Regions from separate parts of the Brumicola blandensis genome, predicted to be linked through region 4. Evidence: predicted binding sites of a transcription regulator. Region 4 holds the regulator's gene; each other region holds the start of a gene.
The links. Region 4 encodes LexA, which represses DNA repair genes until DNA is damaged. Its sites were predicted from a motif close to TACTGTATNNNNATACAGTA; they were not measured.
Positions count from the first base shown of each region.

Region 1: a site for LexA is predicted at 4,892-4,911, ahead of uvrD (DNA helicase II). Genes of this name have one in related genera too.
Region 2: a site for LexA is predicted at 3,194-3,213, ahead of RM544_RS06890 (YebG family protein). Genes of this name have one in related genera too.
Region 3: a site for LexA is predicted at 6,539-6,558, ahead of imuA (translesion DNA synthesis-associated protein ImuA). Genes of this name have one in related genera too.

Region 1 covers NZ_JAVRIE010000002.1:285,794-293,687, reverse strand. The annotation lists gene cysE (serine O-acetyltransferase) at 1-589, opposite strand, end outside; gene RM544_RS06520 (hybrid sensor histidine kinase/response regulator) at 650-4,549, opposite strand; gene uvrD (DNA helicase II) at 4,956-7,136, shown strand; gene RM544_RS06510 (putative signal transducing protein) at 7,187-7,483, shown strand; gene RM544_RS06505 (efflux RND transporter periplasmic adaptor subunit) at 7,617-7,894, shown strand, end outside.
Region 2 covers NZ_JAVRIE010000002.1:372,601-380,494, forward strand. The annotation lists gene RM544_RS06875 (carbon-nitrogen hydrolase family protein) at 1-522, shown strand, start outside; gene tldD (metalloprotease TldD) at 519-1,964, shown strand; gene RM544_RS06885 (MBL fold metallo-hydrolase) at 1,989-2,762, opposite strand; gene RM544_RS06890 (YebG family protein) at 2,801-3,091, opposite strand; gene RM544_RS06895 (HAD family hydrolase) at 3,320-3,973, shown strand; gene RM544_RS06900 (helix-turn-helix domain-containing protein) at 4,140-5,867, shown strand; gene RM544_RS06905 (GspE/PulE family protein) at 5,886-7,894, opposite strand, start outside.
Region 3 covers NZ_JAVRIE010000002.1:12,049-19,942, reverse strand. The annotation lists gene RM544_RS05325 (vWA domain-containing protein) at 1-921, shown strand, start outside; gene RM544_RS05320 (sigma-70 family RNA polymerase sigma factor) at 922-1,536, shown strand; gene RM544_RS05315 (hypothetical protein) at 1,550-2,434, shown strand; gene speD (adenosylmethionine decarboxylase) at 2,543-2,926, shown strand; gene RM544_RS05305 (polyamine aminopropyltransferase) at 2,927-4,477, shown strand; gene RM544_RS05300 (EAL and HDOD domain-containing protein) at 4,612-5,838, shown strand; gene RM544_RS05295 (YciI family protein) at 5,873-6,328, opposite strand; gene imuA (translesion DNA synthesis-associated protein ImuA) at 6,583-7,272, shown strand; gene RM544_RS05285 (Y-family DNA polymerase) at 7,291-7,894, shown strand, end outside.
Region 4 covers NZ_JAVRIE010000006.1:150,928-158,821, forward strand. The annotation lists gene ctaD (cytochrome c oxidase subunit I) at 1-1,270, opposite strand, end outside; gene coxB (cytochrome c oxidase subunit II) at 1,283-2,398, opposite strand; gene lexA (transcriptional repressor LexA) at 2,774-3,394, opposite strand; gene plsB (glycerol-3-phosphate 1-O-acyltransferase PlsB) at 3,557-5,992, shown strand; gene RM544_RS14360 (1-acyl-sn-glycerol-3-phosphate acyltransferase) at 6,302-7,441, shown strand; gene RM544_RS14365 (MFS transporter) at 7,450-7,894, shown strand, end outside.

The DNA of each region.
Region 1 (7,894 bases), on a different contig from region 4:
GGTGGCGATCACCTTGTTCGTTACCGGTGCCGCCTAAGGTGACATTTTGTAAGATAGAAACGTTGTCTTCAACAACCGCTGTTTCACCAATAACAATACCAGTGGCGTGATCAAGCATGACGCCTTTACCTATCACTGCGGCTGGGTGAATATCGACGCCAGAGGCAATAGAATTACGGCTTTGAATAAACAAAGATAGGTCAGTTCGGTCTTTGTGCCACAAATAGTTTGCTAGTCGATGAATTTGTAGAGCATGGAAACCTTTGAAATGGATGAGTACAGTTAAGAATGAAGACACTGCTGGATCGCGGCTCAATACAGCTTGTATATCAATAATTGCCGATTCAACCATTGCTGGGTTTAGCAAATAAGCTTCTTCAAAAATCTCGCGCACAGCAATCGCTGGCATAACATCATCAGAGACCTTGTTGGACAAAATGAAGCTCAAGGAAGATTCAAAATTGTGATGGTTGATGACGCAAGCGTGGATGTATGAAGAAAGCATTGGCTCTTTTGCAGCAACGTCAATTGCTTCGCTCTTCAAAATTTTCCAGAAGTTCTCACTTGAGTGAAAGGTACTAGGTATCATGTCATCATTCCGTCTTGTTTAATGATATGTGTGATATCAAAGCATAGTGCTTATATGCACTTACGCAATATTCTTCTTAATTTCGTTAATGAGGGCTAAGTAGTCATCTTGTATTAAATGCATGTTTTCTCCACCCGCTTTTATGTTCTTTTCTAATTGGGTTGCCATTGTGCTCAAGTTATCAAAGCCAAACAACTGTGCTGCCCCCGAAAGCCTGTGGGCTCGGTTTTTAATCGCCTCTATATTCTCATCTTTCGCGCTTGCTTCAAACTCCACAAGTTCATTCTGAAGGCCAGTTGTAAACTGCGCGACTAAATCAGACATGTCTACATTGCCTAACACTGACGAAGCTCGGTTCATCGAGTCATCATCTTTGCTACCAAAGAAGGTTGCAATAGTGGATATGAGCAAATGTCGGTCAATAGGCTTTTGGATATAACCGTCAAACCCAAGTTCAAAGTATGCTTCCACTTCGTTTTGCATCGCATTTGCCGTTAAGGCTATGATGGGCTTTTCGCAGCCAAGCTTTCGCAGCTCATTGTATGCTTGTATACCGTCCATTCTTGGCATTTGAATATCCATCAGTACCACTTCGGGTTGATGCTCTTTATACAGCTCGGTGGCTTCATAGCCGTCCTTCGCTGCATAAACTGTTAAGCCTAATTTACTGAGTAAGCGTGAAATTAGCCGGCGGTTGTCTTCATGGTCCTCAGCTAAGAGTATTTTACCGTTAAACAAAGGTTTTGCTGAGAGGGTATCGAAATTCAGCGTCCCCTGAGGTAATTCTTTATTTCCGCTAGTCATCGGAACAGGCATACTAAAAGTAAACACGCTCCCCTTATCCAATTCACTGCTAACGGTAATATGACCGCCCATTAAGTGAGCTAGCTGGTTCGATAGATGAAGTCCAAGTCCAGAGCCACCGAAGCGGCGGCGAATGCTGCTATCACCTTGAGTAAAGCTGCCGAATATTTGTTGAACTTGCTCATCGCTTATGCCGATGCCGGTATCAGATATATGAAACGTTAGCTGATTCTTTTCTAGTACAACCTTCAACTCAACGCTACCTTGTAACGTGAACTTTAAAGCGTTTGAAAGTAAATTGATCAATATTTGCTTCAAGCGTAAGCCATCGATGTGCACCACAAATGGTTGTGGTAAATTCTCATGCAAAGAGAAAGATAAGCCTTTTGTTTTCGCCTGCATCGAAAACATGGTGTTGATGTTGCTCAATAATATGTGCAGGTCCTGAGGTGAATACTCAAGCTCAAATTTATTCTCTTCAATTTTGGTTAAATCGAGAATATCGTTCAACAGTGCTAACAAATACAGGCTACTATCATGAATGATTTCAACCTCTTTGTAGATATCTTTAGGCTCAACATCTCTGCAAATAATCGCTTCAGCTTGACCAATAACGGTTGTCAGAGGCGTGCGTATCTCATGGCTCATATTTGCTAGAAATTGCGTCTTAATTCTGTTTGCTGCAGCTAGCTTGCTAGACTCATTGGCGATATCTGCCGTTTTCTCCGCAACCTGCCTTTCTAGTTCAATCACCGCTTGTTTTTGGCGCTGGATATATATCAATATTCCTAAAATGAGAACGCCGGCGTAAACGCCAAACATCCACCCTCGCTCCCAAATAGGCGTTGCAACAGTAACATCGACAGCGAGTTCATTGTTATACCAAAGGTTTTGTTTGATCCGAGACTTAACACGGAAAACGTATTCTCCACCATTCAAATTGGTATACGTGGCAGACGTGTTACTACCATTTTCAATCCAGGATTCATCAAAGCCCTCGAGCATGTAGCTATATTGAATTTGGCGAGCATTGAGTAAATCAAGTGTGGCAAATTCAAACTTAATATTAGACTGATCGTAGTCAAGTTTTGCACCTAACTCGCTAACCTCATTGATATTAAAATCTTCGGAACTGCCCAAAACTTCAAAATTAGTTAATTTGGTACCTTCATCGGACTTATTGTCCTTAATGACCAAGGGGTCGAAGAAAAAAACACCATCACGGCTGGATAAAAAGATTTTCTTGTCAGTAATAGTTGATGTGGGATTATAGAAATAACGAGACCCCGGCAAACCATCGCGTTTGTCAAAATGACGCATTTCTTTGGTTCTAGGATCTAAGCGGCTGACCCCTACTGCAGTCACTAACCAAAGGTATCCGTTTTCGTCTTCGTCTATAAATCTAACGCCCTGGTTGTCACGCTCATTGAAAAAGTCGCTCACCAATTCTCTTTCGCCCGAAGTCAGATTTACTTTAAATAAGCCTATCTTATTTCCAAGCCACATATTATCTTGCTGATCTAGGTAAAGTGAGTAAATGAGGTTTGCTAATCCTTCATTTTCAGAGGAGTCGTCTCTAGCATCACCTATTTTCGTAAAGGAATATGGTTGGATATCAACCAAAAAAAGTGTATCACCGAAAGACAGCCACATTCTGTTCTTGGGACCTAAATAAACCCGAGAGGAGACGGTTTCAACAATTTGACCTGCGGATATATCATCCAAGGTAAAAAACTCAAACTCATTGTTAGTATAGTAAACAACAAATAAGCCAGACTTAGTGACGACCCAAAGGTTACCAGAATCGTCAGTTTCTATATCGCGAATATCATAAAATGAATCCTGCAAATACGGTGGCGGAAGAACTTCGCTTTTATGTCCATTAGTGTCCACTCGGAATAGCGTTTGCGAACCCGTATACCAGATGTCACCTTGTTTCGATTGAGCTATGAATCGAATGGCCGAAATTGATTCGCTAGATTGTTTATTAAGTACAGAAGTAAGTGACTCGGTGCGCGGATCCCATCTTTTTAACTCTCCCGCTGAAGTTCCAATCAATACACTATCATCGTTTGCACGCTTCAATATAAATGCAGAGTTAAGAGAAGGTTCCTCTATTGCACTAAAAATGCTTTCCCGCGTTATTTTATATAAGCCAACGCCTTCGCAACTTAACCAAATTGTACCTTGGCGATCCTCAAACAATGTTTGACCACAGCGGTCGTCAAAATCCAATGGTACTTTCTTGAGCGTCTTTGCATGTTCTGTAAAACTATAGACCCCATTGTCAGTCGTCACCCAATATTCATTGAAACTAGTTTTAATCATAGAGTAAATTGCACCCAAGCCTTTACTGTTTTCAGTAGGAATTGGAGTAAAAGTTTCAGTTCTGAGATCGAAGCGTACAATACCATTTTGTGTGCCTATGAAGAGTACTTGGTTTTTCCCCTTCACCAGCCTTCTGATTTTGTTCAATTCTGAAAGCATAGAGTCACTTTCTGGATAGTAGTGCGTAAATAGTTTAGTTTGAGTGTCGAGTTTGTTTAGGCCAAAATCTGTGGCTATCCAAAGAATGTTTTCTTCAGTTTGTTCAATATCCCATATACGTGGGTCAGAAGTGCCGTTAGTTTCACCATCCAATTGAGGAAAGCGTGTGAAATCTTGTGTACCTTCGTGAAATTGATGTAAACCCGCGGTGTATGTGCCAGCCCACAATTGATTGTTACTGTCTTGGTGGAGAGATTGTACAAAATTGCTGCCAATAGCTCGCTCATCTTCCGGTGAAAAAGTGAATTTCGAAAAGGTTTCAGCATCCTTATCAAATAAAATGAGTCCCCCCCCCCAACTACCGATCCACAAGCGCCCTTGTTCATCTAAGTAGAGGTTTCCGGCATTATTATGTGGTAAGGATGAATCGTCGTCTGAGTCGTGGAGGTAAGTAGCTACATTCTTTCCATCATATCGAAGAACGCCATTGTATCCGGTTCCTAACCAAAGGAAGCCGTCTTCGTCTTGTACCATAGAGAAAATAATTGAAGAAGAAATGCCATCATTTTCATTCAGTAATTCGTATTCATACTCTACCGCTGCAGCGGCGCGACCAGCTAACGCCACAAGGTAGAGCAAACAGAAGAAAGTGAGAATGCGATTAAACAACTAAAATCCCTTGGGCAGACCAGTAAAATATCTCAATCTACTTTGGCTAATTAAAACGACACTTTGCAGAAGTAATGCTACGAAAAACCGATATTCACAGGTACTACCACACAGCCCTCAGTATAACTGAATAAGCGAAACATGAAAGACGAAAAGCCTGAAGCACGCGGCAAAACCCTTTCCGAATCACACTCGAATAAAGTTCGACTCAGGAAGCTAAAACTACAAGCTTTTTAATTAGAAAACAATTGATTAGCCTAAGTTTTTGCGGAATAAATTAGATTCACCGTGAAAGTAGCGCTGTAAGCAGACTCAGTAGGTTTACAGTTCGCATGAATGAAGTGCTGTATAAACACACAGGTTTATTGCTATACTGCGCCCATCCACAAAAAATATGAAGTGAATAATGGACGTAACGCGACTCCTTGAAGACCTAAACGATAAACAACGTGAAGCGGTGGCAGCACCAGCAACTGATACTCTGGTGCTAGCGGGTGCTGGTAGTGGTAAAACTCGAGTACTTGTTCACCGTATCGCATGGTTGATGGAAGTAGAGTCTGTTGCGCCTTATAGCATTTTGGCTGTGACGTTTACTAACAAAGCAGCAAGAGAAATGCGAGGGCGAGTCGAACGGCTAATGGGACAAGCGCTTAACACAATGTGGATTGGTACGTTTCATGGTTTGGCACATCGACTCTTGCGCTCTCATCATGAAGAAGCAGGCCTACCTGAAAATTTTCAAATACTAGATTCAGACGATCAATATCGGCTAATTAAGCGTCTGTTAAAATCAATGAATTTAGATGAAAAGCATTGGCCGCCAAAACAGATACAGTGGTACATTAACGGCAATAAAGACGAAGGTTTACGTGCTAAAAACATAGAAACGCATGGCGACCATACTCAGCAAAAAATGAAAGAAATTTATATTGCCTATGAACAAACATGCCAACGTTCAGGCTTAATTGACTTTGCTGAATTGTTATTGCGCGCTCATGAGCTATGGGCAAATAATCCGCAAGTCTTGCAGCACTACCAAAAACGCTTTCGCGCTGTCTTGGTGGACGAATTTCAAGATACAAACAACATTCAATATGCTTGGTTGAAACTGTTGACCAGCAATACCGACAATAACAATATGATGATAGTGGGTGATGACGACCAATCAATCTATGGTTGGCGTGGTGCCAACGTTCAGAATATTTCTCACTTTTTAAGAGACTTTCCTCGCGCAAACACAGTAAAGCTAGAGCAAAATTATCGCTCAACATCTAATATATTGAATGCAGCCAATGCCGTTATTGGTCATAACCCTGGACGTCTCGGCAAAGAGCTTTGGACTGAGGGTGGCGAAGGCGAAAAAATCAGTTTGTATGCAGGGTTCAACGATCTCGATGAGGCTCGGTTTATTGTTTCCCAAATCAAAAGCCAACATGAGCAAGGTTCTGCTTTGGCCGACTGTGCAATCCTGTATCGAAATAATGCGCAATCTCGAGTGTTGGAAGAAGCGCTACTTCACGAAGGCTTAGCCTATCGTATTTATGGCGGTTTACGCTTTTTCGAACGCCAGGAGATTAAAGATGCTTTGGCTTATCTACGACTAATAAATCAGCCAATTGATGACGCCGCCTTTGAACGTGTGGTCAATACACCCACTCGTGGTTTAGGCGACAAAACATTGTCAAACATACGTGTATTTGCCCGTGAAAATGACATTTCAATGTGGCAAGCAAGTAGCAAGATGCTTGCACAGAATATGCTTTCAGGCCGCGCTGCTAATTCATTAAAAGGATTTGTAGAGATGATCCTACAAATGACACAAGATGTGAAGGACCTTCCACTCGAGAAAAAAGCAGATCATGCCATGAAGCACTCCGGTTTGTTCGCCATGTATCAAGCGGAAAAAGGTGAAAAAGCCAAAGCTCGTGTAGAAAACTTAGAAGAACTTGTTACCGCTTGTAAGCAATTTGAGGCGCCAGAAGACGCTGAAGAAATGAGCCCATTATCCGCATTTTTAGCTCACGCCTCTCTTGAAGCGGGTGACGCTCAGGCTGATGCCAACCAAGATGCTGTGCAGATGATGACCATTCACACTGCTAAGGGACTAGAATTTCCTTTTGTTGTTTTGGCGGGTGTCGAAGAAGGCATGTTCCCTAGCCAAATGAGCAATGATGAGCCAGGAAAACTAGAAGAAGAACGACGTCTTTGCTACGTTGGAATGACCAGGGCAATGCAACGACTCGTTATCACCTACGCCGAAACGCGCCGTTTGTATGGTCAAGATAAATATCATACAGCCTCTCGTTTTATTCGAGAAATTCCAGGTGACTACATTGAAGAAGTACGTCTACGTACGCAAATTAAACAACCAATCCATAATCGCTTCAGTTCAGCAACTTCCCACGCTACTTTTGAAGAAAGTGGATTTAAGTTAGGCGAACGCGTAGAGCACAAAAAGTTCGGTGAAGGCACTGTACTGAACTATGAAGGTTCTGGCGAACATGCCCGAGTTCATGTGAACTTTGACTCGGTGGGCACAAAAATACTCATGCTTGCTTATGCTAAACTCGTGAAAATCCCTTTCTAAACTTTGAGCGTACCTAATCTTATCAATACCTAGGCGGAGGTCGAAACAGTATGAAGCTAGTTTATACCAACGAAAACAACATACTAGTAAACCATGCAAAGAATATCCTGGAGAACGAGGGTGTTGAAGTATCGCTCAAGAATGAACATGGCTCTACTGGAATGCACCCTCAGTTCATGTTCTTGGAGGTATGGGTAAACAATGATGCGGATGAAAAAAAAGCTAAGCGCATACTTGAAGAGATTGAAAACCCACCAGAAACTGAAGAGTGGGTATGTGCGAATTGCCAAGAGAAAAACGACGCTTCATTTGAACTCTGCTGGCACTGCCAAGCACCGGCAAATTAATAAAGCATAGCTGCACTGAACTAAAGCGGAAACTTAAAGGTAAAAGACTTGTGATAAGTGAGTTGTAGACTATCATTGACCAATCTCACTTTTCTATCTACTTAAAATTTAAGTCTTTCTTTAGGAGCTCTACATGCGCTGGCGTGCTTGGTTACTCACCTTCGTTTTTGTTTTTAGTGTTATTGGCCTATTAGGTTTCGTCAAGTTCAACCAAGTCATGGCTGCTATCGCTTTCGGAAACTCCTTTCCCGAACCAAGTGAGACTGTCAAAGTCCAAACGCTCAGTGAGTCTAACTGGCAACCGACCTTAAACATAGCGGGTAGTGTCCTGCCGACCCGCAGTCTCGAAATTCGAAACGAATTGGAAGGCATTGTGACCTACATCGGTTTTGCATCAGGTGGTAAAGTAAA
Region 2 (7,894 bases), on a different contig from region 4:
AGCCTTGTGTATGATAATCAAGGACATCGCGTCAGGCGCTATGACAAAATCCATATGTTTGATGTTAGCGTAAATGATAACACCAACGAATATCGTGAGTCGGCGAGCACACTGCCAGGCCAGCATGTTGTCTTTTTTGAAAGTCCATGGGGCAGGGTTGGGCAAATTGTATGTTATGACTTACGTTTTCCGGAGCTTGTTCAGCGAATGGGGCAAATCGACGTTTTAGTGGTTCCAAGCGCTTTTACCTTGAAAACAGGAGAGGCTCATTGGCATGCATTACTCGCTGCTCGCAGTATTGAAAATCAATGTTATGTGATAGCGGCTAATCAGACTGGCGTGCACAGTAATGGCAGAGAGACCTATGGTAACAGCTGTATCTATTCTCCTTGGGGAGAGCTACTGGCCAATTTACCTGAAAATCAAGGAAAGGTTGGTGCTCGATACCAGCATGACTTACTATCTAGTATTCGGCAGTCAATGCCCATTCAAACACACAAAACACATAGGACAGCATTTTGAGTCATTCAGTTGAAGAAAATTTATTAGGCGCGTCGGGTATCGATAGAGCGCAGTTAACTGGTCTACTCGATGGTATCTTGTCCCATCAAACTAATTTTGCTGATTTGTATTTCCAATCCTCCCAGCATGAAAGTTGGGTTTTAGAAGACGGCATCATTAAAGATGGCAGCTATAACATTGAGCGTGGCGTTGGTGTTAGAGCTATTTCCGGTGAGAAAACCGGTTTCGCCTACTCCGATGAAATTTCGTTTGCTGCGTTAAATGACGCATGTAAAGCGTCTCGAGGCATCGCGCCAAGCGGTGGCATACTGAAAATTCCTCAATTTGAAGGGTTAAGCAATACACCGCTTTATACCGCTCAAAACCCTTTATTGGCAATGCCAGATAACGAAAAGATAAGTCTATTGAAAGCCGTGGATACTTATATTCGAAAGCAAGCTCCACATGCAAGCCAAGTCGTCGTTAGCCTCAGTGGTGTATATGAAGAAGTCTTGATTGCAGCGAGTGATGGGACCTTTTCTCAAGATATTCGCCCATTGATTCGATTGAACTGTTCAGTGCTTTTAGAAAAAGACGGTAAGCGCGAACGCGGAAGTGCTGGGGCTGGAGGTCGACGAACTTACGACTACTTCCACACTAGCTTGGCAGATAATAAACCTCTATTTGAACAGTTGGCAGATGATGCTATCCATATGGCTGAAGTCAACTTAGCTGCAGTGCCAGCACCAGCTGGGCTGATGCCTGTTGTGTTGGGTAGCGGTTGGCCAGGCGTGCTATTACACGAAGCGGTTGGTCATGGGCTCGAAGGGGATTTCAATCGCAAAGGTGCATCTACATTTAGTGGAAGAATAGGTCAGCAAGTTGCCGCAAAAGGCGTGACTGTCATTGACGATGGTACCTTAGCGGATCGTCGTGGATCATTATCGGTTGACGATGAAGGTGTAAAGACTCAACAGAATGTGCTTATTGAAGACGGCATTTTAAAAGGGTATATGCAAGATAAACACAACGCTTCTCTAATGGGCGTGGCGCCTACAGGAAACGGTCGTAGAGAGAGTTATGCTCATTTACCTATGCCAAGGATGACAAATACCTACATGCTAGGTGGCGAATTTGCGCCTGAAGAAATTATTCAGTCTGTCGAAAAGGGTATTTATGCACCTAATTTTGGTGGTGGGCAAGTTGATATTACCTCAGGCAAATTTGTATTTTCTACATCAGAAGCTTACTTAATTGAAAATGGTAAAGTAACAACGCCAATTAAGGGGGCTACATTAATTGGCAATGGCCCTGAAGTGATGCAAAAAGTATCCATGATTGGAAACGACTTGTCCTTGGATATGGGCATTGGCGTTTGTGGTAAGGATGGTCAATCTGTTCCGGTTGGTGTTGGCCAGCCTACACTGAAAGTAGACGAACTGACAGTCGGTGGAACAGCTTAAGCTGCCTTTTAACTCATATTAACCTTAGGACTTGTTCCTAAGGTTTAGTTTGTTCTTCGACACATATCCTTTCAACATCTGTTTAATTGCCATTTGGTTGGTTTCTGGTGTCTCTGGCGCTTTAGTCAATAAAGACTCATAGTCTTCAGCATCCAATGAAATTTCTTCTGCATGCGCCATCAAAACCGAATTAGGCTGCATTCTTTCAAGTTTTTGCAATGATGCTTTGTAAAGGTGAGGAATGTGGACCGGAAAGGGAGGCGACAACTCTTTTTTTACTCTAACGATTAAATCGGCTACATAAATTCGCTTACTTGGCATGTGCATTACGGACAAATCTCTGTCGGTATGACCCGGCGTCTCAAAAACGCTCCACTCGTCGAACTCTGGAATCTTATCTCCGTCGTTCAGGTGATAATCTGGCTGTAAATAGGGAGAATACCAAATGTTTCGCTTAGGTCGCTTCATTTTGTTTGCCACCCAGTAAGCTAAACCGATATCCATCAGGTGAGAGAGTCGACCTTGTAAACCACGATACCATTGCGTAGTTTTGTTCGCGCTAACGATCTTACAACCTGTTGCAGTTCTGAAGTGGTGTGCACAACCAGCATGATCGGGATGCATGTGAGTCACTACTACAATGCGGAGATCACTTAGCGGTCGTTTTAGGGTGTTGGCAAAAAACGCTTTCACCGTGGTAAAATCTGCTCGAGAACAGCCGTCGAGAAGCATGCACTTATCGGGATATTCGACCAAATAGATATTTTGGATAAAGCCTTTAATGCGGTGAATTTTCACTGACGCAAGATACCTCTAATGGTGTCAGTAATCGCTTACTATTTCTTGGCGGCGCTTAATTCAACTACATCAGCTGACTCTACTTCTAATATACTATCCGCTTCAGCACCTTTCATGATCTTCATCACTGAGTCTTTGTTCTTAGATAATAAAATACCAAGCTCTTCAGAAACGCTTTCCGTTAGTTCAACACCTTTAGCTGCTAAGTAAGCGCTAAGGTTGTCGGCAACCTCTAACATTTTGTCATACTTGTCGGCTTCTTTTTTGTCCGTTGTCACCAATTTCTCAACTCCTTTATGCTGAACTACATACTGAGTGATAACTGCCATATTGGCCTCCATTATTTATTTAATATTTTAGTGACCATGAGAGTTACTACAAACACAATCTTCTAAAAATCGACACTGCTTTTAATACAGAATACATTAATGCACTGTATAAATAAACAGTTTGTTAATAACTTTGGTATGCTCTACAAAACTGTGTATAAAACATTGCAATACGAAACAACATTTTTCAACTAAGCGCACACCCAACTTAGTTCCATTGTTAGAAAATTGAACCAAAATAAGACTACTCACGTTATCTTGGTTGATACACTTATTGCAAAAACTCAAGGACATCTTATTTTTTCTTTCGATAACGTCAGCGGGATCATATTCGACCTAGATGACACTTTAGTACAAACCCAGTTGAATTTTGCTGCAATAAAGAAGGACATTGCCTGCCCACATGATGCAGATATTTTAACATTTGTTGAGACTATCGGGTGTATGGAAACAAAAGCAAAAGCGCATCAAATTATTTTGGAACACGAATTGGATGACGCGCTCAGTTCCACATGGATGCCTGGCGCTGAGAATTTCGTTCAACAGGCGCGAGCAAAGCAACTTCCACTTGCGATTGTAACGCGCAATTGCAAAGCCGCAACGAACACCAAAATAGATAAAAATAAGATAGACATCGAACTCGTCGTTACTAGAGAAGATGCCCCTCCTAAACCAGATCCTAGCGCATTACTCCAGATTGCTGAGCAATGGCAGTTGCCATGTGAAGAGTTGGCGTATATTGGTGACTATAAATATGACATCTTTGCAGCACATAATGCGAACATGCAGGCTTGGCTGTATACAAATTGTGCAGAATCAAATAAGTTTGAAGATTGCTTGCGTTTTATATCTAAGAATAACTTATTGTTTCAACAAGCATAACTATCACTTGCCTGGTATCAAGCAAAATTCATACTTTCGTTTAATGTCAAAACTGTTTACTCTTTGCGCTCTCGCTGTATATATACACGCCTTAAGGCCAGTTGTTTATGTAAGGAAAAGTGAGCACCATAGCCTAAAGGATTAAGTTACACACACAGGAAGTACCGTGTTTTTGCAGTTTATAGATATTTTTCAACACCCATTGAGCAGTGTTTTATTCGACACTTTTCTCCTTGTATTGCTTGTCATCACTTTGTTTCGTGCCCAGCGCTATCGGCTTGCTTTGTATAGGGCCAAGAATCAATATACAAATGTTATCGAGCAGAAGAAATCTGCATTGGAATTAGTCACGCAGCAACAATTAAGCATTAACGCTATTGGCAAGCAAATGAGGGTAAGCTTGTCGCAAGAATTAGGTAAGCAAAGTGCATACCTTACGCAGCCTTTTGTTGACCAAGATCGTAGGCAGAGTAGTCGCAAAAACTGGAACAATATTGTACAACTTTCAGAACGTCTGCAGCACTTTTCACTCCGCGAACTTAGCCGTCCCATTAATCGAACTATTGTAAGCACCTCATCTGTGTTGCAGGCGAACACAGATTTTTTAAAATCAATTTGTTGGTCTTACAATCAAACTTTATTGTTGAACAATGGTAAGCAAGCGTACTTGGATCTTTCGGTTGGCGTGCTAGATAAAGTGCTTCGGGGTTTACTTCATGCAGTTGCAAAAACCTCTGATGCCAATACGGAACTGACTCTTACTACTCAGTGTGACGGCACTCACTATCATATCCGATTGACCGGTTTTGGTGCTGGTTTAACTGACCTTGAGGTCAAAAAGATTGGTTTTTCAGCGAAGGCGAGTCCAAATCTGCACTACAGTAAAAGAGCTTACGATGCAGAGAATGATGTGAACTTAGCCAGTGCACAGCGAATGATAGAATCTAATAATGGCAGTATTAAACTCGTCAGTGCAATTAACTACATGACCACGGTTTTCATTACCCTGCCAATCAACGCGTGTGACGTAGTTTCCTTTAAAGATGCCATAACAGCGAGAACGGAAGGTCTTAATAACGATGCATCTCAGCTCTCTATTACGAGTGCCGCGGTGGCAAAGCCGACTATATTGATAGTAGATGAAGACCAACAATCCCAGCGCTTACTACATCAAAGTCTTCAAGAGCATTTCATTTGCTTGGCGTGTACGCGTGCCTTGGACAGTTTACAGATGATTCATAATACCAAGCCGGATGTGATTTACATTGAGCAATCAACGCCCACCCTCGGTGCTATTGAACTGATTCGTTTGATTCGCAATAACCCGCAAACCCACGATTTGCCAATACTGGTGGCTTGTAGCCTTTCTTCTCAAAGCTTCAAGTTATCAGCCTTAGAGGTGGGTGCTTCTCAGGTCATCAGCAAGCCAATTGTGCAGCAAGAATTGCAACTCATCTTGGCTAGCTTGGTGCAGCAGAAACAAATGTTAGAAGATCGGGTTGGCGAAAAGCTCACTGAGTATCACCGCCAGCAATTATCTACACCGGCGCCATATGACGCCAGTGATGAAAAGGAGCAAAGCTTTATTGAACGCTTTAATGCCATGATCAGTGAAAATTATTCAAATGAATGTTTTACTCGAGAGATAGCCGCAACCCATATGAGTGTCACGGAGCGCACCTTGAACCGCCGATTAAAAGACGTCTATTCTCATAACTTCAATGAATATTTAAAAAAGTATCGACTAGAAACGGCCAAAGTCTTGCTAAATAAAGGTTATCAAATTAACGAAGTGGCTTTTGATGTTGGCTTTAATTCACCCTCATACTTTAGCACTTGTTTTAAGGCTGAATATAGCATTTCACCTTCTCAACTAGTGAGCAATTGCGCTTAACAATTTACAGCCGGTGGACTAGTGCCCACCGCCACTGAGGATTTGTACTTGAGCAATATCGGTATCGCCTTTGATGACTTTCAAGATAGCATCTTGGGTCAAGGTTCTCATACCGTCTTTGTCAGCTTGCTCCTTCATTTCTGGAACCGACGCCTCTTTATAAACCAGTGAGCGTAACTCTGACGACATGCCCAGTAACTCATGTACACCGGTTCTTCCTTTATAGCCAGTGCCACCGCAGTTCTCACAGCCTTCACCTTTGTGTAACTCTAGGTCTTTATCAAAGTCAATTCCAAGCTCTTCGATTCGCGCTTCACCATACTGACGGCGAATAAACGCCTTGTCGTCATCACTTGCCATATAAGGCTTTTTACATTCTTTGCAGATTGTTCTGATCAAACGCTGAGCTAGGATACCCACACAGGCGTCTGCGAAGTTGACTGGGTCAAGGCCTAAGTCTAGCAAACGAGTAATGGTCTCAGGCGCTGAGTTAGTATGCAGTGTTGACAATACTAAGTGACCCGTCAGTGACGCTTCGATACCAGCGTGTGCTGTTTCTTTATCACGCATCTCACCAATCAGTATAATGTCAGGGTCAGCACGCAAGAAGGCACGAAGTGCATTCGCGAACGTAAAACCGATCTTAGGTACTACCTGCACTTGTTGTAATCCAGGTTGCGTAATCTCCACCGGATCCTCGGCGGTCCAAATTTTCTTGTCAGGCGTGTTTAGGTAACCTAACACGGCGTGCAGTGTGGTTGTTTTACCCGAACCTGTTGGTCCAACAACCAGCAAGATACCATGCGGTCGTTTTATCATTTCCTCTATCATGCCCATATTGCGCGGCGATAGATTCATTTTTTCTATTGGCATCGCGCCACCGGTGGCAAGAATACGCATTACCACGCCTTCACCTGCTACAGTCGGGATAGTCGCTACCCGCACTTCAACAGGCTGTCCGGACATTCTAAACGTTAACTTACCATCCTGTGGTACGCGCTTTTCTGCGATGTTCAAACTTGCCATAATTTTGATACGTGCGATCACCGCATTGTGATGGGACGCTGGCACTTGATTAATATCTCTTACAACACCATCAACCCGCATCCGCACTCGAGTCGGCGCGCCTTTCTCTGGGTCAATGTGTATATCGGAAGCGTTTAGCCGTTTTGCGTCATGAAGTACTCGGCTAACCAGCCTAACAACCGCTGGTGCGTCATCTGATAACTCGTCACCGAGTTCATCGTCTTCTTCACCTGATGTGCCGATTTCGTCAAGAATCTCATCGAGTTCACCAGGGCCCGAGCCCCCCACGTTCTCACCGAGATATTGTAGGATATGATTTGGCAGACCGACGGCTATTTCATAACTATCGATACCTAATGCACTCTCTATTTCCATTAATAGCGTTGCATTGTTTGGTTCTGCCATTAAAACAATTGGACTATCGTTAGCGTCAGAAACAACCGCGACATGATTACGTTTTAAATATGAGAGGTTTAAGCGACTGTCACTTTGGTATAAATGATATTTGTCTGGCAAATAGTTAATAAACGGGACTTGATAATGCACAGAGATCGCGTTGCCAATTTCATCTTCCGCAATACGGTGTTCAGAAACAAGTCGTTGAATAATTTGTTTAGTGGTTGCTTCATTTTCTGATAGCTCATCAATGGTCTTCTGAGATGTTAAGCCGCGATGAATGAGATATTCGAACTGATGCTTTGTACCACCTAACTCGTATCTGAATTTGTCGCCTAATATTTCGGCAACCTGCACAGCCACTTGCACATCTTTATCTGAGAAAGGTTCATCGATTTTATTGATGATTTGCATGACACCCATTAATACATCTGCATTAATAACTGGCACACAAAGTATATTTTGTGTCGTGAATGTCCCTGATTTATCAAACTGACCTGCAAAACGTAGTCTAGGATGCACAGCAGCAAGCGCTTCTGCATTGTATGGGTCATCGATGACAAGAGGCCGTTGAGCTAGCGCAACGTAGCCAGCGATTGATAGTG
Region 3 (7,894 bases), on a different contig from region 4:
GCAGCAGGCATAGAACAAGCCTATCAATTAGCAGAGAAAGCCTTTATTAAAGGGGGGGTGAATAGAGTTATCCTGGCAACTGATGGCGACTTTAATGTTGGCACTGTTAACCACGATGCACTCTTGAACCTAATCAAACAGAAGAAGCAAAAAGGCATTGCCCTAACCACCCTTGGTTTTGGCCAAGGTAACTATAACGACCATTTAATGGAGCAGTTGGCAGACGCCGGAAATGGTAATTATGCTTATATTGATACAATTAACGAAGCACGCAAAGTCCTAGTTGACGAGCTACAATCGACCATGCAGATGATCGCGAAAGATGTCAAAATTCAGGTTGAATTCAACCCAGACAATGTGGCGGAATATCGTCTGATTGGTTATGAAAACCGCCAACTTGCTAACGAAGATTTTAATAATGATAAAGTGGATGCGGGTGATATTGGCGCTGGCCATAAAGTGACGGCGCTGTACGAAATTACCTTGAGCGATAGCAAACATAAATTCAACGATGAACGCCGCTATACCAACTCGGAGTCAAGTCTGAAAAAAGCGACTGAATCAGATAACACCGCCGACGAATTAGCATATGTTAAGCTACGATATAAACCAACTGATTCTGATACTAGCCAATTAATTGATACGATAGTGAAAAAGCGGGATATAAAAACATTCGCCCAGCAAAGTAATGATTTTAAGTTTGCAAGCGCAGTCGCGAGCTTTGCTCAGCGCTTAAAGAACAGTAAATACGCAGCGAACATCGACTATCAGTGGATTACCCAAACTGCCTTGCAGACAAAAGGCAAAGATGAGTTTGGCTACCGTAGTGAGTTCATTCAGTTAGTGCGAAATGCAGAGCAACTAAGTGCCCGAGATGTCGTTAGTGCGGATAGTGAACGACTTAGCCAAATGAGGAAGTGAGTGGACGAACTCTCAGATGAATTGTTGATGAAGCGTTATGCAAATGGTGATTTTGCAGCCTTCGAGACTTTATATAAGCGTAACAAGGGCGGTGTGTATCGCTACTTGTTGCGCCAATTAAAACAACAGAATTTGGCTGAAGAGCTATTTCAAGAAGTGTGGAGTGCGGTCATTGATAGCGCTTCAAACTACCAACAGAGTGCTAAGTTTACGACGTGGCTATACCGCATCGCACGCAACAAAGTCATCGATCAACATCGACATTTAAAAGTGGTCAGTACTGTGATGGCTGACCACGATCAAGTTGAAATTGAGGATTCGTCTCAAGATGCTCAAGATAGAAATGATCCACCCAATAGTACTTCGGTTCAAAATGACACTCCTCAACAAGCGCATGAACGAGCTATTCAAGCTGAAGCAATCACACATTGTTTAGAGAAATTGCCAAAGCATCAATTAGACTCGTTTTTACTCAGAGAAGAATCTGGCTTATCACTCAATGATATTGCTCAAATTCTTGATGTAGGACTAGAGGCTGCTAAAAGTCGCTTAAAAACAGCATACAAGAATTTACGTTCTTGCTTAAACCAGCGCGATATTAGGCTTAAACCATAAGGAGCTTCGGAACATGAGTCAGACACCACCAAACGACAAACCCATGAATGAAGATGAAGCATGGGTAAGCAAACAGTATCAAAAAGCGATGCGTGAACAACAAGTAAGCGAAAGTCAGTCTTCGCCTAGTGTTGCTATTGATGACGCTATTTTGGCAAAAGCAAAGCAGGCCAATATAATGCAAGGAGTGACACAACAAGGCGGTACAAAACAAACAAGCACTCAGAAAAAGCCATATTCTTGGCTGCGTTGGCAATACGGCGGTTCCGTGGCAGCCTCTGTGCTTATATTGGTATTTATTTATATTGGCCAGCATGAAAATATGCCCGAACAGGCGGTATTATCAAACCCTACAAGCCTAAGTTCATTGATAGACACTCAAGAAGAATTACTTGCACCCTCACCTATGCAAACGAGAAATTCTGAAAGCAAACCAATGGAGCTGGTTGCTAACGAAATGGATAGCCTTTCCTCTGGAATGGAAGCACCAATAGAGCTGAGCTTAACAGCGCAAGCGAAAGCTGTATTTACGAAAATGCAAAGTATCAGGCAGGCCGATGAAATTGCAGCTCGAAGCGCCATGGCCATGCAAGCTCGCGCGAAAAAAGAAAACCAAAGGCGCCTTGTTGAAAAAGAAAAAGTCAGCCTGAAAGACAGTGCGGAAAACCAGGAAACGAGTAGCAAGCAAGATGCCAGTGAAGTACCTCAGAAAGTGGCAAACGCTGAAAGTCAGACGCAAGCAAATACAAAAAAACCAGACAGTTACATCGAGTTACAAGTAACCTTGTTCAATATCTTACAAAAACAAAAGTTAACAGAAGAAGACTGGCGCTTGCCTGAAAAATACAAAACAGGATTAACAGAGAAGCAAATCGCAATACTGCTCAAAGAGGAATAAAGAGCCTGGAAGACTGCGACCATTCATCGACTTTTTATGATTGCGCCACCGTCTCGAATGCCATATTCTTAGGCCCAAGAAAAGCAGCGTGACTGACAAGGAGTTTAGATGTCTCAGCCCAACTTCGCACCGGGCAAACATGTGCTATTGGATTTTTATAAAGCGTCACACCTTTGCGATGCTGACTTTATAAAAACAGCATTACAGAGCGCTGCCAACGCATGCGGCGCAACTGTTTTGAACATACAAGTGCACAGCTTTGGTGAAGGCCAAGGGATCACTGGCGTTGCACTTCTCGCTGAGTCCCATATCAGTATTCATACTTGGCCCGAAACGCATTTTGCAGCCATTGATATTTTCATGTGTGGTGATTGCGATCCCGAGCAAGCTATCACTCCCCTAGAAAAAAGCTTTAAACCGCAAAAAATCGATAAACAAGTGTACTCGCGAGGCGGCCAAAGTGATGCTGGTTTGCGACGAAAGATCGCTTAAATGAGTGAGCCTATTCCGCCTTCGGATGAAACACAAAAGCAAGCTTTAGCTCTGACCTACGCAGCCTTTGTCGCGGGTTTATGCTCGATAGTCTATGAGTTACTTATCGCTACCACTGTCTCCTACTTTTTGGGTGACAGCGTGCGGTACTTTTCCTTAACTATTGGTATGTATATGGCAGCAATGGGCGCGGGCTCATACTGCTCTAAGTACATCGGCGAAAATCTTATTTCGCGGTTCTTACAATTCGAAATTGCCTTGGCGGCGCTCGGCGGTCTAAGTATCCCCTTGTTATATTTAAGTTATATTCACGAGAGTCTGTTTATTCCAACTTATGTGTTGCTTACTTGTGCCATAGGCTTTTTGATTGGTTTAGAGATCCCCTTTCTCACTCGTTTAATGGAATCTTTTAAGGCCTTAAAAAGCAATATCGCCAATATTCTTACGTTCGACTATATTGGTGCCTTAATTGCCACTATCGCCTTTCCTTTCTTCTTATTGCCGGTACTAGGTAATTATCAATCTTCCTTAGTTTTAGGCCTAATTAACTTGAGCATCATTGCTGTCCTCATGCGGTATTTTGGTAACAGTCTAGGAACAGCAAAGAGGCAGATCGTCACTTGGCTGATTGTGATTGCTGTAGTGCTAAGTGCCGGTGTTGTTTTTACGAGCCAAGCCCTATATGAATGGGACCAAGCCTTATTCGATGACCGAATTGTGCACGCTGAGCAAAGCCGCTATCAAAAGATCATTCTAACTAAAAACGAAGATGATATTCGTCTCTATCTGAACGGCAATATCCAGTTCTCATCTCGCGATGAGTATCGCTATCATGAATCTCTTATTTCTTATCCTTTAGCCTATAAACAAGGCCCAGTGAAAAGAGTCCTATTACTTGGAGCGGGTGACGGCTTAGCGGTGAAGCAATTACTAAGATACCCTGAGATAGAGGCTATCGTATTAGTTGATTTGGACGAGCGCGTAGTTGAACTAGCGCGCACAAACCCACATTTACTCACACATAATGAGGGTAGTTTAGACGATCCTAAATTATCAATTGTGTTTGCCGATGCCTTTACGTATTTGATGGAAAACCAAGTACCGTTCGACTTAATCATTAGCGACCTACCCGACCCTAATAATATTGAACTTGCACGTCTATATACCAAGCAGTTCTATCAGGCCATGCGTACAAACTTAGCGCCCAAAGGCATATTCGTAACGCAATCCACCAGCCCTTATTTCGCGACCAAAGCATTTTGGAGCATTCATAACACCGTTGAGGCCAGCGGCTTTACTCACGTCGTACCTTATCGCGCTGATGTCCCCTCATTTGGAGATTGGGGCTTTATCATGGCCAGCGATACTGAATTATCCACCTTACGTGAGAACGCCATTTTACCCTCAAACGAGTTTTTGAACATAAAGATGCTCGATGCCATGCGCGTTTTTGCAAAGGACCAAGCGCATGCCGACGTAGAAGTAAATAACATCCATAACCCGGTGTTAATCAGCTACTATTTGGAAGGTTGGCAACGCTTTGGATACTAGCTTTTGATAAAGCGTATTATATGCCTGAACGCCGCTTAAATAAGCAGCTCAATCACAATTAAGCCTCATAGTATTAACAACACAACCGATATGTGTATACTAGATTTCTTCTTTTACACCTTGATAGGCCATTGATGTTTGCATATGTAGCACGACAAGCGATTTACGACACGAAGAAAAACGTGTTTGGCTATGAATTATTATTCCGCGATGGTGTAAAAAACTGTTTCCCTGATATCTCTCCAGACGAAGCCACAAGCAACATGCTAGCCGCCAGTCACTTGTCTATCGGCGTAGAAAGCATCACTTTCAACAAAGCCGCATTTATCAACTTCCATACCGACACTATTATTTATCGATTTCCGTCTACGCTAGACCCCAAAAATGTCGTTATTGAAATTGTTGAAACGGTCGATGTCAGCCCTGAATTAGTGAAGGCTTGCGAACAAATCCATGAAATGGGTTATAAAATTGCGCTAGATGACTATGACTTTAGTGCTCATTGGCAGCCACTCATGCCCTTCATATCGTATATCAAACTGGAAGTTGAAGCGGTTGACCTAACAAATCCAAGTGTCGTTGACCAAATAGACGCCTTTAAGAAACAAGGTAAAATATTAGTAGCTGAAAGAGTCGAAACTCATGAAGAGTTCGAACGCTTTAAAGAAGCGGGTTTTCACTATTTTCAAGGCTATTTTTTATCTAAACCAGAAGTGGTAAAGCATAAAAATATCGATATCTCGATGACCTCTGTTGTCGAACTTTTACGCATTAGCGTAGCAACGACCTTAGATGTACAGAAGGTCACTGAAGTATTTGAAAAAGATGTGGGGCTTACATTTAAGCTAATGCGCTTTATTAACAACCCCAGTGTGAATAAGCGCAACAAGATTGAGTCATTGTCTCATGCTCTAAAGTACTTAGGTCATGTCGAACTGAAAAAGTTTATTGCCTTGCTAACACTTGCCAATTTAAAAGGTAATAAGCCAGAAGACTTATTAGTTTCAAGCTTAACCCGAGCACAATTCTGTAAGTTAGTGTCATCTAAAATGGGCATTGCTGAAGATCCGCCAAATAGTTTTATATTGGGCTTGTTCTCACGAACAGACGCATTACTCGATATGCCTATTGAACAAGTTTTAGAGAAGCTACCTTTCACTGAAGTCATCAAAAATGTACTGTGTAAAAAAGAGCAAGAGGATGAACTCGCCCAGCAATATCAATTGTGCGTCGCGTTTGAGACTGCAGATTGGGCTAAAATTGAAGCTTTCGCTGAAAGAATTAATTCACCCATGGAAGATCTTTTTCAGATGTACTATCAAGCGACTACTTGGGCGAATGAAATGAAGAGTAGTTTGTAATAAACATCAAACTACTCTTCATAGGCATGCCTGTTTACATTGCCGTTTTTTGCAGTTTCTTGTGTTGTTCATTCACCAACATCAAAGCCGCTGAGCTGTATATTTTGTATAGCTCATAATTGAAAATGCCCGCTTTTACTGCAGGGTCGGTTTTCACCCAGGTTTCAGCCGTTTCTAAACTATCGGTATTAAAGATGAATAAGCCTCGTTTTGGCCTCGCCTCAACAAAAGGGCCAGCGACAACCAGCTTCTTTTCTTCTGCTAACTGACTCATATTGGCAAAATGGCCAGCAAATGCTTTGTCTCTTTCCGCTTTATCTTCAACTGTTTTATCGCCGGTCACTAACAACACCATGACATAAGATTTCATGCCGTAGTCATCCGCTCCCACCGAGGCTGCGAGCTCTTCATCGTATTCCGCATAGCTGTTTACACTCATGCATAAACTAAGCATTAATACATAGTACATTTTTTTGAGTCTGTTTTTCATCGCGACGCCGCTCCTAAGTTAAGTCCTTGAACTCAATAAAATAGTGAGCAAAGGTGTAAAACTACAGTACATAAGAGCCCTATAAAATACAAATTCAAAATGCACAGACATCAAAAATAAAAACATAATCTAATCATTAACTTGTGCTTTTTGTTCTCGCCTGTAGCGGCATTGTAAAACAATTCCTTGATCAAAAAACATAAGCATTTATACTGTATAAATATACATATAAGCTAATTATGATTAGGTGCTAGATGAAATCTCTGCTACATGATTTACAGAAAAAACAACTTGTGTGGACAGCGGCCAAACTAGATCAACAACAGGAGCGTGTTGCTACAGGTTATCAAAAGCTCGACGAAGCACTCAATGGTGGATTTCCACAATCAGGACTAGTGCACATTGCTTCTATTCTAGGCTGTGGCGAAATGCGTTTAGTCGTACCAGCGCTACTTAACATGCACGAAGACAAGCGCCTATGTGCCTTCATTGCTCCACCTCATTTATTAAATGCCGAGTTCCTTCTTAGCGAAGGCATCGACTTAGAACGGGTATTAATTATTCAGGCGAATAGCTCTCAAGAAGCGCTTTGGAGCGCAGAGCAATGTGCCAAAAGTGGCGCCTGTAGCGCTGTATTTGTATGGCAAAATACCTTACAACAAAGCCAAGCAAAAAAGTTAGAGCTCGCGGCTTTAAAGGGCCAGTGCTTGAACTTCTTTTTTACCAGTGGTCAGCATCAAATTGAGAATTTGCCGGTTAGCTTGTCACTTTCAATGAAGCGAGATAAGCAAATGGTTCAGGTAAAAATCAATAAACAAAAAGTGGGCTGGCCCTTGCCACCATTTACGGTGAAAGTGCCTTTCAAAGCAAAGCTCGGTTCACCTATGCGAAAGCCAATGAAAGCTCAACAACACAATGTTGTTGCACTGCATGCTAATCAATAGTTTAAGCAGTCAAACCCTATGCAGTTCGATACCTCTTCATTGTGGATATATATCTACCTCCCGAATTTACAGCTAAATGTCCAAGAAGCGGAAGGTATTCATCTGCAAGAACCAAATACACAAAGGGTGCAGCAACGCTCTCAACAAGCTCGGATTGTATATGATCCCAAACTCAATCAGGTTATTCAGCTCAATCGTGCAGCTGCTAAACTAGGCATTAAGCATGGCATGGGTTTAGCGAGTGCAAGTCTACTTTGTGCTGAGTTAGCGGTCAGTGAATACAAGCTTGAACTTGCTAAGCAAACTCTCGAAAGTTTGGCCAATGAATTGTACTTATTAACCTCTGATATCGTTATTGATGAGCCCCACGGTTTGTATTTACGTGCACAAAATATGCTGCGTTTATATGGCAGTTTAGAGCACTACTGGCAAGCGATAAAACGCAGCTTAGCGCAACACTCATTCGACGTTTATTATGCTAGCGCTTATTCTGTAAATGTAGCAAAACTCATTGCGAAACATCGTCGCCGATTCATGAGTGATAACAAAACCTCCATTGCGCAAGAACTCAAGCAATGTACGCTTTCTATGAGTGATATTGATCGTAAAGATATTGAAAAGC
Region 4 (7,894 bases):
GCCAATAATAGACAGCCGCCATGATAGAGAAGACCGCACCTGTAACCAGTACGTAATGGAAGTGAGCAACAACAAAGTAGGTATCGTGATACTGGAAGTCGACAGGTGTAATGGCCAACATCAAGCCAGACAAGCCGCCAATCGTAAACAGCACGATAAAGGCAATAGCAAACATCATTGGCACTTCAAACGTTAATGAGCCGCGCCACATTGTCGCTACCCAGTTAAAGACTTTCACGCCTGTAGGCACCGATATCAACATGGTCGCGAACATGAAGAACATTTCCGCGGCCACTGGCATTCCGGTGGTAAACATGTGATGCGCCCAAACGATGAACGAAAGAAGCGCGATCGAAGCGGTTGCATACACCATAGAGGCGTAACCAAAAAGTTTTTTACGCGAAAAGGTAGGCACAATCGCGGAGATGATACCGAAAGCAGGTAGAATCATAATGTATACTTCTGGGTGACCAAAGAACCAGAAAATATGCTGGAACATCACTGGGTCACCACCACCGGCAGCGTCAAAGAAGCTTGTTCCGAAGTATTTGTCGGTCAGTACCATCGTAACCGCACCGGCTAAGACTGGCATAACAGCAATAAGTAAAAACGCCGTAATCAACCACGTCCATACGAACAGCGGCATCTTCATGTACGTCATGCCTGGAGCACGCATATTTAAGATGGTAACGACAACGTTAATCGCGCCCATGATTGAGGAAATACCCATAATATGCACAGAGAACACAAACAAGGCAGTGCTGTCGTTACTATATTGAGTAGATAAAGGCGCATAGAAGGTCCAACCGAAGCCAGGGCCACCGCCTTCCATAAATAGCGATGAAAGCAGAATTAAAAAGGCAAATGGCAGTATCCAGAAGCTCCAGTTATTCATGCGAGGTAAAGCCATATCCGGCGCACCTATCATCATTGGTACCAACCAGTTTGCAAGGCCGGTAAAGGCAGGCATAACTGCACCAAAGACCATAATTAACCCATGCACTGTTGTCATTTGGTTGAAGAAATCAGGTGAAACAATTTGCTGTCCTGGTTGGAAGAGCTCTGCGCGAATAACCATCGCCATTGCACCACCCACGAGGAACATAATGAATGCGAACCACAAATACAATGTACCTATGTCTTTGTGGTTAGTCGTAAACAACCAACGGGTTATCCCTGTTGGAATATGATGCTCATGATGATGGTCGTCGTGTGCGCCATCACTAGCAGCGTGAGTGTCTTGGCTATCTTTAACTGTATCTGTACTCATCGTGATGACCTCCTATTGACCGTTTATCACAGCGTTGACGTCTTTAGCTTGCACCATGTCGCCAGTGTTGTTGCCCCAAGCATTACGCTCGTAAGTCACTACCGCCGCAATCTCAGACATACTCAACTGCTTACCAAACGCAGGCATGTTGTTTTTGCCGTTGATGATGTAATCAATGTGCGCTGGAATGTTTTGCTTCTCTAATGCAATCGCGCTGCCTTTCAAAGCAGGGAATGTGGGTGGAAGACCTTCACCGTTTGGTTGGTGGCAAGCGACACAGGCAATGTTGTAAACCTTCTCACCTTGGGTCATTAGCTCTTCCATACTCATATTCATCGCAAGTAAACGTTGTTCTTCTTCTTTTGCACGTATGGCAGCTAACTCTTGCTCTTTTATCCACGCGTCGTATTCTGCCGGCTCTTTTGCAATGACTACCACCGGCATAAAGCCATGGTCTTTTCCGCATAGCTCTGCACATGCACCACGGTAAATACCAGGTTCGTTAACATTCGCCCATGCTTCATTGATAAAACCAGGGTTAGCATCTTTCTTAATTGCAAAATCAGGCACAAACCATGAATGAATTACATCATCTGAAGTAATTAGGAATCTCACTTTTTTGCCCGTAGGGATGACTAAAGGTCGGTCAACTTCAAGAAGATAATTTTCACCTTTAGGAAACTTATTTTGAATTTGCTCTCGCTGAGTGGCCAGCAAAGAAAAGAATTCAACATCTGGGTTTTCTTGGTACTTGTAATGCCACTTCCACTGGGAGCCAGTGACTAGTATAGTAATATCTGCTTCGCTGGTATCCTCCATCGCCATTAAGGTTTTCGCCGCGGGCCAAGCCATAGCAATAAGGATAATGAAAGGGATTACTGTCCAAAGCACCTCAACCTTTACATTCTCGTGAAAGTTCGCTGGCTTAGCGCCCACTGACTTGCGATGAACTATCATGGAATAGAACATAACGCCGAATACCAAGGCACCAATGACTACACAAATCCAGAACATTAGCATATGTAAATCATATACTTGTGCACTGATATCGGTAACGCCTTCGCGTAAGTTAATATCTGATCGTTCCGCAGCAGTCGTCGCGATTGCCGGATTGCTAAGCGCCAGCATAGCGCCTACTAGCAACGTTGAAATTCGCTTCACTCTGATACTCCTTTGCATAACAACATTAGAGCGCTCAATTTTTACACTCCAATGTAAAGGTTTTGTTATTATTTTTAATGATATGTAAATCAATGCCTAATGATTAAACAAAGTCCCTACTTAGTCTAGTGTTTTTTTGCAATTTGAATGAATATGGTTATTCCCTATTTGCTTAATGCGCAATAAATAAACAATAAAGAATTGATAAGTAACTCAAGCAGAGACGGAATTAATGAAGAGGGAAGAAGCGATTGATTTATTTAAAAAAACCCAAGAACCGGCTGAAAGCGGTGCTTGGGTTAGTTGGGTATATGTCGAGTAGAAAGAAGAGTTAACTCATGTTTACATCCAATCAGAGTTACGAATAACACCAACTGCAATACCTTCTATATTGAATGGTTGTGAAGCTAAATCGACTTTAATCGGTGAGAAAGCGTCGTTTTCTGCATGTAGTAGTACTTGGCTTCCGCGTTTTTCAAACCGTTTTACCGTAACATCCTCATCAACACGAGCGACGACAACCTGACCGTTATGAATATCAGTTGTTCTGTGAACCGCTAATATATCGCCGTCGAGAATACCGATGTCTTTCATACTCATGCCATCGACTCTAAGCAAAAAGTCGGCGCTTGGCTTGAACAAATCTGGGTCGACTTTGTAATGACACTCTACATGTTCTGTTGCTAGGATGGGTTCACCCGCTGCAACACGACCAATTAACGGTAAACCTTCTTCCACTTCATCTTCAAGTGCACAATTCAGTTTAATACCGCGCGAAGTACCCGGCATAATTTCAATCACGCCTTTTTTCGCCAGTGCTTTTAGATGCTCTTCCGCTGCGTTAGCAGATTTAAAGCCTAAATTTCGTGCAATTTCTGCGCGAGTTGGGGGCATACCCGTGTCGATCATGGTGCTTTTGATTAGGTCGAGCACTTCTTGTTGTCTTGGAGTTAGTGGACGCATAAACAGCCTGTTTTTCTATACAGTTAGGTGTAAGTATATACAGGATCGAATAAATGGCAATCATCAATTTGTCTTTTGTTACGTTTGTTTTTCAAGGAATTAATATAAATTATCGCTGTCATGTTATTATTGTCAGGTTAATTTTTATATTAGGAAGAATACATGAGTGGCGTACGCGCTTTTTTGCGAAAGCTTTTTACACTGCCAATTCGCTGGCTAATTTCAGTGAAGAGTGTGCCTACTAACATCGAGTCAGAGCTCGGTATTGATAAAAAGAAGCCCCTTTTATACTTAATTCAAACTGAATCGATTACCGATTTAGTTGCCTTGCAATTGTCAGCTGCAGGCTTAGGTTTACCCAATCCCATATCGCCCATAGGGTTCTTAGGTGAGGAGCATAAGCGCTGCTATTATATCAATCGTCCTCAAAGCCTATTTTCCCGAAAAGTAAAGAAAACATCTATTGAAGACGTATTTACAAAAATGTTTCTATTACATAGAGAAAATCCCGAACTAGACTTGCAGGTTGTGCCTGTATCAATATCTTGGGGTCGCTCAGCAGGCAAAGAGTCCTCCGGATTCGCGCAATTACTTGCTGATAGAGCATCGCCAAGCTGGTTACGAAAGCTATTCATTTTACTATTCTTAGGTCGTGACAACATCGTTAGTTACAGTAAAGCTGTGTCCACTAAACAGATGGCCCAATTACATGGCTCTAACCAAAAGATATCTCAGAAGCTAGTACGAGTAGCGAGGACTCACTTTCAGCGAAAACGTCAAGCAATGTCAGGCCCAACGCTTTTAGAACGCTCGACTCTATACAATTCACTTCTCGGTGCCGACTCTATTCAATTGGCCATGCAAGAAGAAGTCAGACAAAAAAACATCAGCCCTGATGAAGCAAAGAAAAAAGCCTTAGCTTATATTGATGAAGTTGCGGCCGACTATCGCGAAGGTCTCATTCGTATAGGCGATAGAGTGCTTGGGCGTATCTGGAATAAAATATATAACGGCATACATGTCGGACACGCTCATCGCGTGCGAGAACTGGCTCAAAACGGCCACGAGATCATTTATGTACCGTGTCATCGCTCACATATGGATTACCTATTATTAACCTATGTTATTTATCATGAGGGCCTAGTGACTCCGCATATCGCTGCAGGTATTAATCTAAACTTTTGGCCAGTGGGTAAGATATTTAGACGTTGTGGTGCGTTTTTTCTACGTCGCAGTTTTGCCGGTAACAAACTCTATACCGCTGTGTTTAGAGAATACCTAGAATTGCTATTTAACAAAGGCTATTCAGTTAAGTACTACCCGGAGGGCGGGCGCTCGAGAACAGGTCGCTTGCTACCACCAAAGACCGGCATGCTTGCAATGACCTTACAAGCCGCCTTAAAAGGTATCAATCGTCCAGTCTCAATTGTCCCTGTTTATCTGGGCTATGAGCACGTTATGGAAGTAAAAAGTTACCAAAAAGAATTGAAAGGCAAGTCGAAGAAAAAAGAATCGCCAACACAAGTTTTCTCTGCCATTCGTAAGTTGAAAAATTATGGTCAGGGCTTCGTAAACTTCGGCGAGCCACTACTTATTAATCAATTCTTAGATGAGAACGTGAAAGAGTGGCGCGATGTTAATGTGGATGATCCAGATAAAAAACCAACGTGGTTAACGCCTGCCGTGAACAAGCTTGCAGATACTATTATGACGCGAATCAATCGTGCCGCGGCATTGAATGGTACAGCTTTAGTAGCGCTATGTTTGCTATCGTCAAAAACCCAGATCATGAGCGAGTCAGAATTAACTCGCGCTATCAGTGACTACCTCGAACTTCTTAAAAACGCACCGTTTAGCGGCGACTTCACCATGCCAGACGAAGACGCTATCGAGTTGGTTCAAACAACACTGGCCCTAAAGCGTTTTGAACAGTCGGAAGATGAGTACGGCAAACTCGTTGCGACAAAGCCTGACAATGCAGTATTACTCACCTATTACCGTAATAACATCATGCATGTTTTTGCTTTGCCTAGTTTAATTATGGCGGTTATTTTCAGTGCTAAGAAAAAAGAAAAAGCCGCAATCATATCAATCGTTGAACGCATGTATCCCTTGCTGAAACGCGAGTTCTTCATGCATTTGTCATTAGAGCAAGCGAGTGAGTATGCCGACACATTGATATCACAGATGAAAGCCCAAGGCTTGTTAGTACAAAGTGGCCGCTACTTAGCGCCACCAGCTTCCAGCGACGATAGTTTCCATTCTGCGTGGTTACTCAGCCGAGCAATGCAAGAAACTTGGCAACGCTACGCAGTTGTACTCAGTGTGCTTGAGAAAGAGAAGTCACTCGGCCGTACTCAACTTGAGAAACAGAGCTGTGTTATTGCCGAACGTCTTTCAACCCTTTATGGCATGAGTTCACCTGAGTTCTACGACAAGAACGTATTGGGAAGTTTCGTGAATGCCCTACGAGAAAATAAGCTGCTCACCACACTTGATGATGGCACGCTTGAATTCTCAGAAGACAGTTTAGCCATGAAAGAAGTGATTAACGAGTTGGTTTGGCCGGAAATAGTGCAGCATTTGGAAAAGATCTGAGGCACGTCATTTCTGCGGAGGTTTGTCATTCCTGCGGAGGCTTGTCATTCCTGCGAAGCTTTGTCATTCCTGCGAAGGTATGTCATTCCTGCGAAGGCAGGAATCTAGGTCCCCGCCTTCGCGGGAATGACGGTAGTAAGTGGGAATGACAGTAGTAAGTGGGAATGACCATAGTGGGCAGGGATCTAGGTCCCCGCCTTCGCGGGGACGACGGTAGTAAGCGGGGACGACGGTAGTAAGCGGGGACGACGGCAGTAGGCTGGAATGACGGTAGTAGGCTGGAATGACGGAAAGACAATAAGGCTAGGAATGACCCACAAATTTGACAAAATAAAGCCATTTAGTAATGCCGAATTAAGCACTGTGTTGCAAAGGCTAGCGAATAAGAAAGACTTCATCATGACCTTGGTTAAATTCAAGTTTGCGAAATGGCCAAGGGCAAGCTACCCATTGCTAAGCCTGATAACGAAAATGTTTATCAAGCGTAAATTCGCAGATATAAATTCGCTCTCAGAATTTCAAATTCTAGTCGAACCATACATGCGTCGTATGATAAAAAAGACGTGCGCAGAGCTCACGGTCTCGGGCTTAGATACGCTCGATTTAAGCAAACCCTGTCTATTTGTCAGTAACCACCGAGACATCGCTTTAGATCCTGCTTTCGTTAATTGGGTTTTACATATTAATGGTCAAGATACCGTGCGCATTGCTGTTGGCGATAATTTACTACACAAAGACTGGGTTGCTGACCTCATCAGACTGAATAAATGCTTTGTTGTTGAGCGGTCAGTGGAGGGCAGGCGTGAGAAACTCGCAGCCGCAAAACTGCTCAGTGAGTATATTGAACACACCCTTAAAAATGACCGCCAACATATCTGGATTGCTCAGCGTGAGGGAAGAGCTAAAGACGGTATCGACCTAACTAATCCCGCTATCGTCTCAATGCTGAGTTTAAATAAGCCAAAGGATATGTCATTTGGTGATTATATTAGAGACTTGAGAATTGTGCCTGTGTCACTCTCCTATGAATTTGATCCTTGCGATATTCACAAAGCGAAAGAGCTGTATCAAGCAGAGCAAGAAGGGAAATATGACAAGCCAGATAATGAGGACATGCAAAGTATTGTAAGTGGTATTACTGGTCAAAAAGGTAAAGTACATGTCCACTTTGGTAAGCTCGTTGGCGGCGACTTTGAGAATGCGAAACAAGTCGCTAGCTATATCGATAAGGAAGTACTACATGGCCTACGTATTTATCCAACATCGATAGAAGCAGCGCGATTACTCGGTCGCCAAGATATGAGGGCTTCCAGTCAAAACGCTGAAATGGCGCATGCATATTTATTAGAGAGACTTGCAAGATTGAGCGACGCCGAGCAACGTAAACTATTATTGATGTACGCTAACCCTCTCATCCGCAAACAGGAACAAAACACTGAAACAGCTTAGGAAAGTCTTTGCGTAAACTACCACTCGACACTATCGCACTTATCGCTGTTTGCGCAGGTTATTTGATAGCACCTATGGGTATGGCTGCGGTAAACGTCGCCATACCAGCACTTGCCGAAGACCTTCAAGCAAATGCGATAAAGGTAGCATGGCTGCCTACTCTATATATTTTAAGCAATGTAGCTTTAATGCTTCCCTTCGGCAAAATTGCCGACAATTACGGCCGTAAACGAATATATGTATGGGGACTTGCACTTAACGCCATAGCGGCGGGAATGTGCGCAATTGCTACGAATATCGATTGGATTTTGTTTTGGCGTTTCATACAGGGCGCTTCTGGCGCAATGATATTTGGAACCGGAGTCGCAATTATCACAGCCGTTGCGCCCTCAAACAAACGGGGAACGGCACTGGGCATTGTTGCTTCATGTGTATATATCGGCCTTACTTTGG